Regions from separate parts of the Aeribacillus sp. FSL k6-2211 genome, predicted to be linked through region 2. Evidence: predicted binding sites of a transcription regulator. Region 2 holds the regulator's gene; the other holds the start of a gene.
The links. The regulator Rex, encoded in region 2, represses fermentation and respiration genes when NADH is low (regulators of the CRP and FNR family bind a similar motif). The targets are predictions, from matches to a motif close to TTGTGAAATATTTCACAA.

Region 1 (4,175 bases), 610 kb from region 2:
GAAAAATCGATTGAGGATCAGGTAGATATCGTAAATCTTTCTCTTGGCAATGATGTGAACGGCCCGGATTATCCGACAAGCCTGGCGTTAAACCGAGCCGTTGAAGAGGGGATAACTGCAGTTGTATCAAGCGGAAACTCTGGTCCTAACATTTGGACCGTCGGTTCGCCTGGCACTGCAAGCAAAGCAATTTCCGTCGGCGCATCGACACCGCCGCTTGACGTAAAGTATTTAACCCTTTCAGGATTTCAAAAGAAAATACCAGCTGAATCTTTGTTCAATTCTGCCCCTTGGACAACAATTAGAGGACGGATAGAATATGCAGGTTTAGGTGAAAAAAAAGACTTTAAACCTTCTGTTAAAGGAAAAATAGCCTTGGTGAAGCGCGGGGAAATCACGTTTGCCGAAAAAGCGAAAAATGCAAAATCAGCCGGAGCCCAAGCGTTGATTATTTACAACAATATGAAAGGGAGATTTACCGGCAATTTAGAAGAAAAAATTGACCTTCCTGTTGTGTCCATCTCAAAGGAAGATGGCGAATGGCTGCGCAAACTATTGAACGAAAAATCGTTCATAAAAACAATCATTCGGACAGAACAAGATCGCCTCGCACCCTTTTCATCAAAAGGACCGGTAACAGTCACATGGGAAGTGAAGCCCGATCTTGTCGCGCCTGGTGTAGGCATTGACAGCACAATACCTAAAGGGTATATGGCTCTTCAAGGAACAAGCATGGCTGCTCCGCATATAGCAGGCGCAGCGGCACTGATCAAACAAAAGCATCCAGATTGGTTACCGGAACAAATAAAAGCAGCTATGATGAATACTGCTAAACCGCTTTATAATCAAAATGGAAGGCTGTACAAGGTGTTTGAGCAGGGGGCGGGAAGAATCGATATTTTATCAGCTGTTCAGACAAGAGCTCTCATTTATCCGGCATCTCTATCATTCGGTCAATTTCACAAAAATATCGGCAGGAAAAAGAAAGAGATCACGTTAACTCTTGAAAATCTCTCCGATCAAGAAAAAACGTTTGTTTTTTCGAAACCGCATTATCAAAAAGGGGTTCAATGGCAGCTCCCTCTTTCCGTGAAGGTTCCTGCTAACGGGAAAAGAGAAGTATCCGTCTCGATTGATGTTGCACCGAAATCATTGAGGGAAGGATTGTATGACGGGACTCTTCTTGTGACGGGCGGCAGCCAGACAATCCGCCTTCCATATTTATTCGTTGTTGGCGAACAGAGTTATCCAAAAATCATGGGATTTGAATTTGGTCTTGCCGATCAAGGGAATATGTACCATTATGAACTTTATTTGCCGCAAGGGGCGGATGAATTCGGGATTGCCTTGTATGATCCGGATACTTTAACATTCAAAGGGTTTTTAGACTGGCAAAGAAATATCCCGGGAGGTTTGTTGAAAAGAGATATTTCCGGGCAATTTAAGGACATTCCAAACGGCGTTTACAAAGCGCTCATTTTTGCAAAAAAAGACGGGGAAGAAAGCAGCTATGAAACGACAATCATTTTAGATAAAAAAATATTAAAAAGTCAATAGAAACAGCAAAAATATTTGTGAACAAATTGTGATATTCTTAACAAATAGCTCAACTTTTGAAGTGAAACAGATTGACATTGAATGGTGCCTATTGTATGCTAAACGGGGTGGGATGATAAGGTTTTCAACAGCCTTTTGATATAATAAAAAATAAGGTAATTTTATATTGTGAGGACATACCCAATGCGGCAAAAAGAGCACCATCCGCTCCGAGCATACGCTTTAATGACCGCCATTCTTTCCTATTTGGCAGGATCAGTGCTCGTTGGGGTTTTTGCAGGAAGATGGCTTGATCGACAGTTGCATACAGAACCCGTTTTTTTGATCATTGGTCTTCTAATTGGACTGGCTGCGGGAATAGTTGCGATGCTGAGATTAGTCCAACATTTTTTTCAGGAGAATGAACGGTAACTATGGATCGTATTGAAAAATTGTTTGTGCGCAGCAAAAAATATTTGCTGTTTTTGCTTGCCATCTATGTGTTAGCGTGGGGGTTTACTCCTTATCAAGATATTTTCCTCGGTCTTGCCCTTGGTACAAGCTTTAGCCTCTATAATTTATGGATACTAGTGCGTAAATCAAAGCAAATACAGCAAGCAATTGAAGAAGGCCGTACAGCACGTTCGCTTGGAACGGTTTCAAGGATGGCAGCCGCAGGATTAGCGGTATTAATCGCACTTAAATTCCCTGAACATTTCCATTTAATTAGCGTGGTTATTGGTTTAATGACAATCTATATTGTCATTATGATAGATTCTATTCTATACATTTGCGGACAAGCTTGGGAAGAGAGGTGAATTTTGTTGGGTCACGAAGCGCCGATAGTAAAATTATTAGGGCTTGAATTTAATTTGTCCAATATTTTAATGATTCTTGTATCTAGCGCAATTGTATTTATCATCGCTGTATTGTCGACCCGCTCTTTGGCAATGAAGCCAACGGGTATGCAAAACTTTTTGGAATGGGTCATGGATTTTGTGAAAAACATTATTAACAGCACGATGGACTGGCAGACAGGAGGCCGATTCCTTACTTTAGGAATGACGCTCATCATGTACATTTTTGTTTCCAATATGCTTGGTCTACCATTCGCTATCGTTGTTGACCATGAGCTTTGGTGGAAATCGCCTACGGCTGATCCTACCATAACGCTGACACTGGCCATTTTAGTCGTCGGTTTATCGCATTATTACGGGATTAAATTAAAAGGCTTTTCCGCCTATGGAAGCGACTTTTTCAAGCCACTGCCGTTTTTGTTCCCGCTTAAAATTATTGAAGAGTTTGCAAACACGTTGACGCTCGGTCTTCGTCTTTACGGTAACATCTATGCTGGGGAAATTTTGCTAGGTCTGCTTGTCAGCTTGGCAACTAGCGGAGCATTCGGCTTCATCGGGGCAATTATTCCGATGATGGCGTGGCAGGCATTCAGTATTTTTGTAGGTGCAATCCAAGCTTTTATCTTTACAATGTTGACAATGGTTTATATGGCGCATAAAGTTAGCCATGACCATTAAAAATAAATGACTTCATCATAATTTTTGTGTAAAAAATTATTTTTAAACAAATAAAGGAGGACTTTATTCATGAATTTATTAGCAGCTGCAATTGCAATTGGTTTAGCGGCACTTGGTGCTGGTATTGGTAACGGACTTATCGTATCTCGTACAGTAGAAGGTATTGCTCGTCAACCTGAGGCGCGCGGTATGCTTCAAACTACTATGTTTATCGGGGTTGCGTTGGTTGAGGCGATTCCGATTATCGCGGTTGTTATTGCATTTATGGCTTTTGGTGCGTAATTCAAAAATTTCAAAAGAGCCTTGCCTAGATTGGTGTTGGAAAAAGGCTTTTTAGAAGTGCATGCAATCAATTTGCGTGAAGTCCGAATCGAAAGGACAGCAAGTGAAAAAGAGGAAATGGCGAAGTTATTTAAGCATCTTCGCCATTCCTTTATGTTGTGAATGGTAACAGAGTCCCAATATAGCCGGTAGTTGGAAAACGGAAGTTTTGAAGGGAGTGAAACGAAGCCGTGTTAACAGTTGAATTTGCCCTCGGAGCTGGAGGCTTCGCAGCAGGAGATATGCTCGTTCAGCTCGTTGTATTTTTAGTTTTGTTAGCATTGCTCAAAAAATATGCTTTTGGTCCGCTTATGGGCATTATGAAACAGAGGGAAGAATTTATTGCAAATGAAATAAATGCTGCGGAAGAAAAGCATGAGGAAGCCAAAAAGCTTGCCGAAGAGCAGCGTGAGCTATTAAAGCAGGCCCGCATCGAAGCACAGGAGCTTGTTGAAAATGCGAAAAAACTTGGCGAACAGCAAAAAGAAGATATTATTCAAGCGGCTCGTGCGGAGGCAGAAAGACTGAAAGAAGCAGCCAAAAAAGAAATCGAACACGAAAAAGAGCAAGCTGTTGCTGAATTACGTAATCAAGTGGCATCATTATCCGTTCTTATTGCTTCCAAAGTGATTGAAAAAGAATTGAATGAAGCTGAGCAAGAGAAGCTGATCAATGATTATATTAAAGAGGTAGGAGAACAATTATGATTGGCGGAGTGGCAAAGCGCTATGCGTCAGCTCTTTTTCAAATTGCAAAGGAAAAAAATCAAGTGAAGCAGTTTGA
Region 2 (4,175 bases):
AATAAGAAAAATATTATAAGGTAAGGAACTAATGATGTGGATAACTGTTTGAGAGAAACATGCTGAAGGAAACAAAATAAATAAAAAACCGGCATGAGCCGGTTATTCAGAAAGAAGTGATTCCCATTCCTCCATCAGTTGATCTAGTTGTTCCGTTAACATGACATTTTGATCATGAAGTTTTTGAGCTTTTTCATGATCTTGGTATATATTTGGATCGCAAAGCATTTCATTGTTTTCAGCGATCGCTTCTTCAATTTCTGCTATTTTGTTTTCAAGTTCTTCAATGCGGCGCTGTCTTTGCCGTTCCTTTTTTTTCAATATTTTTTCTTGTTCATAAGATAATTTTCCTTGTTTTTGCTCTTTGGTTTCGATAGTTGGTTCTTTCAACTGTTCAAGCTCGATCATCTCCGCTTTTTTTGCAATGTAATAATCATAGTCCCCGATATATTCGGCAATGCCTTCTGTGGATAATTCAAAAATTTTGGTCGCGATTTTGTTGATAAAATAACGATCATGCGAAACAAACAAGATTGTTCCAGGAAAATTTATCAGAGCGTTTTCCAATACTTCTTTGCTGTCGAGATCCAGATGATTCGTAGGTTCATCCATGATGAGAAAGTTAGCTTTTTTTAGCATTAATTTCGCTAAAGCGAGCCGAGCTTTTTCTCCTCCGCTTAAAGACGAGACGGTTTTCAGCACTTCATCTCCGGAAAAAAGAAAATTCCCTAAAACCGTTCGGATTTCTTTTTCTGTTTTTTCGGGATAGTCATCCCACAATTCATCTAAAACCCGTTTAGATGAAGACAAATCCGCTTGTTCCTGGTCATAATATCCGATTTGGACATTAGATCCAAACTGAATTTTTCCGCTCAGCGGCTTTAAGCGGTTGATGATCGTTTTTAATAAGGTAGATTTTCCAACTCCGTTTGGCCCTATTAAGGCAATTGAGTCCTTCCTGTTGATCGAAAAGTTAATATTTTTCACGATCGGAGTTTTTTGATCGTAGGAAAGGGACAAATCAATGGCTTTTAACACGTCATTGCCGCTTTGCTTTTCGATTTCGAAGGAAAAGCTGGCTGACTTCTCGTCCCCAGCGGGTCTGTCCAGTATTTCCATTTTCTCAAGCATTTTCCTTCTGCTTTGCGCACGTTTCGTTGTCGATGCTCTTGCTAAGTTTCGTTGAATAAAATCTTTCATCCGCGCGATTTCTTCTTGCTGTTTTTCAAATTGTTTTAATTCCCTTTCGTACGCTTCCGCTTTTTGTTTTAAATAAGCGCTGTAATTCCCAACATACTTCGTACAAACTGTTCGTGATATTTCATAAACAGTGTTGACAACGCGATCTAAAAAGTACCGGTCGTGGGAAACAATTAGAACCGCTCCATTATAATGCTGTAAATATTGTTCGAGCCAGTTTAATGTTTCCATGTCAAGATGGTTTGTCGGCTCGTCGAGTATGAGCAGATCCGGTTTTTTCAACAGGAGCTTTCCGAGTGCTAACCGGGTTTTTTGTCCTCCGCTCAAAACCGAAATTTTAGTTGAATAGTCGTAATCAGCAAACCCTAATCCATGCAGCACAGAACGGATATCCGCCTCATATTGATATCCGCCATTTTCTTTATATAAATGTTGGAGTGAATCATATTCCTTCATTAAGCTTTGCAAAGCATGAGAATCTCCAGCTGAGGAGATAGCTGCCATTTTTTGTTCAATATTTCGCAGCTCAGCTTCGATGTTCCGCAGCTCTTCAAAAACGGTTAGCATTTCATCCCATATCGACTTAGTTGATTCTAATCCTGTGTTTTGTGCCAGATAGCCGATTGTTAAATCTTTTGGCTTCACAATTTCACCAGAATCAAAGGGCATTTCACCGGCAATGATTTTCAATAATGTTGATTTTCCGGCTCCATTGCGGCCTACAACGGCGATTTTATCTCCTGTTTGGATTTCCAGCTTAATATTCGATAAAATAAGGTCAGCACCATAATATTTTGTGATTTTGTTTAACTGCAATAAAATCATCCATAGTTCACCTCAATCTTTGCTAGAATAAGTGTAGCCTATATATTTGACTGCAGGCAACTGACCTGATGAACAAAAGGACAAGAAATTGTAACAATCGTTCAAAAGACACGAATAAAAAAATAGTGTATAGTTTTTATATAAGGAGAGTTTGGAGAAAAAACAAATAAAAAGAAATGTAGACGGAGAAGAAGATCAGGATGGAAGCGTTATCAGTCTGATATTGTTTCATACAGGCGAGCAGCCGCTTGCTAGAAAACATAGCTAAAAACAAAATTAGTCAGGTTGTTTTGGATTGCGAGGGATGAGCATTGAATCAAGATCAATCTAAGATACCGCAAGCAACTGCAAAAAGATTACCTCTATATTATCGGTTTTTGCAAAATTTACATGCCTCGGGAAAACAACGTGTTTCCTCTCAAGAACTGAGTGAAGCAGTAAAAGTAGATTCTGCGACAATTAGAAGGGACTTTTCATATTTCGGAGCGCTGGGCAAAAAAGGTTATGGATATAATGTCAATTATTTGTTATCATTTTTTAGAAAGACGCTTGACCAAGATGAGTTGACCAAAGTTGCCCTCATTGGCGTCGGAAATTTGGGAACAGCTTTTTTAAATTACAATTTTACAAAAAATAACAACACACAAATTGTTATTGCATTTGACATTAATAAACGAAAAGTAGGAATGAAAATTGGTGGAGTTCCAATTTATCATTTGGATCAGCTAGAAAGTGAATTGCCTGATGATGTGCCTGTTGCGATATTAACGGTCCCGGCAACCGCCGCTCAAGGAATAACGGATCGGTTAGTGGAAAAAGGCATAAAAGGCATTTTAAATTTTACGCCGGCTCGCTTAAATGTTCCGGATAAAATTCGGATTCATCATATCGATCTATCTGTTGAACTTCAGGCTCTTGCATATTTTTTAAAACATTATTCGAATGAAGATTGAAGGAGCGATATTAAATGCCAACAATTGGAATTGGAAGCTTGCTGTTGATTGTATTTGCAGCTCTGCTTGTTTTCGGGCCGAAAAAACTTCCTGAGCTTGGAAAAGCTATAGGAGAATCATTAAAGGAGTTTAAAAGTGCCACGAAGGGCTTAGCAGACGATGATGAAGAAAACAAGAAAAATGAATAGCAAGAAGAATGGATGAATAATGATGAGCGAAAAAAAAATGTCCGTGTTGGAGCATATAGCGGAGCTTAGAAAACGGCTGATTATTGTAGTCGTTTTCTTTTTCGTTGCTATGATTACTGGCTTTTTCATAGCGAAGCCAATTATTGTTTTTTTACAGCAAACTGATGAAGCAAAGCAATTCGCCTTAAATGCTTTTCGTCCTGCAGATCCATTGATCGTTTATATGCAGTTTACATTTATTATTGCTTTAATTCTAACTTTCCCTGTTTTATTGTACCAGCTTTGGGCGTTTATCAGCCCAGGACTGTATGAAAAAGAAAGGCGGGTCACATTAAGCTATATACCGTTGTCGGTTGCTTTATTTCTTTTAGGTATAAGCTTCTCTTATTTTATTTTGTTTCCTTTTGTCATCGATTTTATGGGGCGGCTTTCCAATGATTTAAACATTCAACAAATGATAGGAATAAATGAATACTTTCGTTTCCTGCTGCAGTTAACATTGCCTTTCGGACTGTTGTTTCAGCTTCCCGTTGTCATTATGTTTTTAACAAGACTCGGGATCATCAATCCGGCGTTTTTGGTAAAGGTTAGAAAATATGCGTATTTTGTATTGCTTGTTATCGCAGCGATCATTACGCCGCCTGAAATTGTGTCGCATTTAATGGTCACGATTCCGCTATTCATTTTGTATGAAATAAGTATCATTGTTTCAAGATTTGCTTACAAAAAAGCACAGTCTTCTCAAATAAAAGAATCAGATCAAAAGTAAAACCGATGGGCTGTTATAAACATATCCCTGTCAAGTAGACAGTATAGGCTTTTTTCCTACTGTCTACACAAGAGGGATAATATCATTACACCTCATCGGTTGTTTTTTGCTTTCCGAATTTTATATGAGAAAGTGAACATGCGGATGGAAACAGCAAAATCAAACGTGGCTAAAATCATTAAAATCATATTTGTAGCTGTCCACATACCATTTTCAGCATGATGAATTGCTAAATATGTA

Region 1: the regulator Rex is predicted to act here: its motif matches at 1,584-1,601, upstream of NSU19_RS18725 (AtpZ/AtpI family protein).

The regions. Positions count from the first base shown of each region.
Region 1 covers NZ_CP150190.1:3,901,762-3,905,936, reverse strand. The annotation lists gene NSU19_RS18730 (S8 family serine peptidase) at 1-1,557, shown strand, start outside; gene NSU19_RS18725 (AtpZ/AtpI family protein) at 1,741-1,968, shown strand; gene NSU19_RS18720 (ATP synthase subunit I) at 1,971-2,354, shown strand; gene atpB (F0F1 ATP synthase subunit A) at 2,361-3,071, shown strand; gene atpE (F0F1 ATP synthase subunit C) at 3,141-3,353, shown strand; gene atpF (F0F1 ATP synthase subunit B) at 3,635-4,099, shown strand; gene NSU19_RS18700 (F0F1 ATP synthase subunit delta) at 4,096-4,175, shown strand, end outside.
Region 2 covers NZ_CP150190.1:427,226-431,400, forward strand. The annotation lists gene NSU19_RS02200 (ABC-F family ATP-binding cassette domain-containing protein) at 103-2,025, opposite strand; gene NSU19_RS02205 (redox-sensing transcriptional repressor Rex) at 2,337-2,978, shown strand; gene NSU19_RS02210 (twin-arginine translocase TatA/TatE family subunit) at 2,993-3,166, shown strand; gene tatC (twin-arginine translocase subunit TatC) at 3,189-3,935, shown strand; gene NSU19_RS02220 (YdiK family protein) at 4,028-4,175, opposite strand, start outside.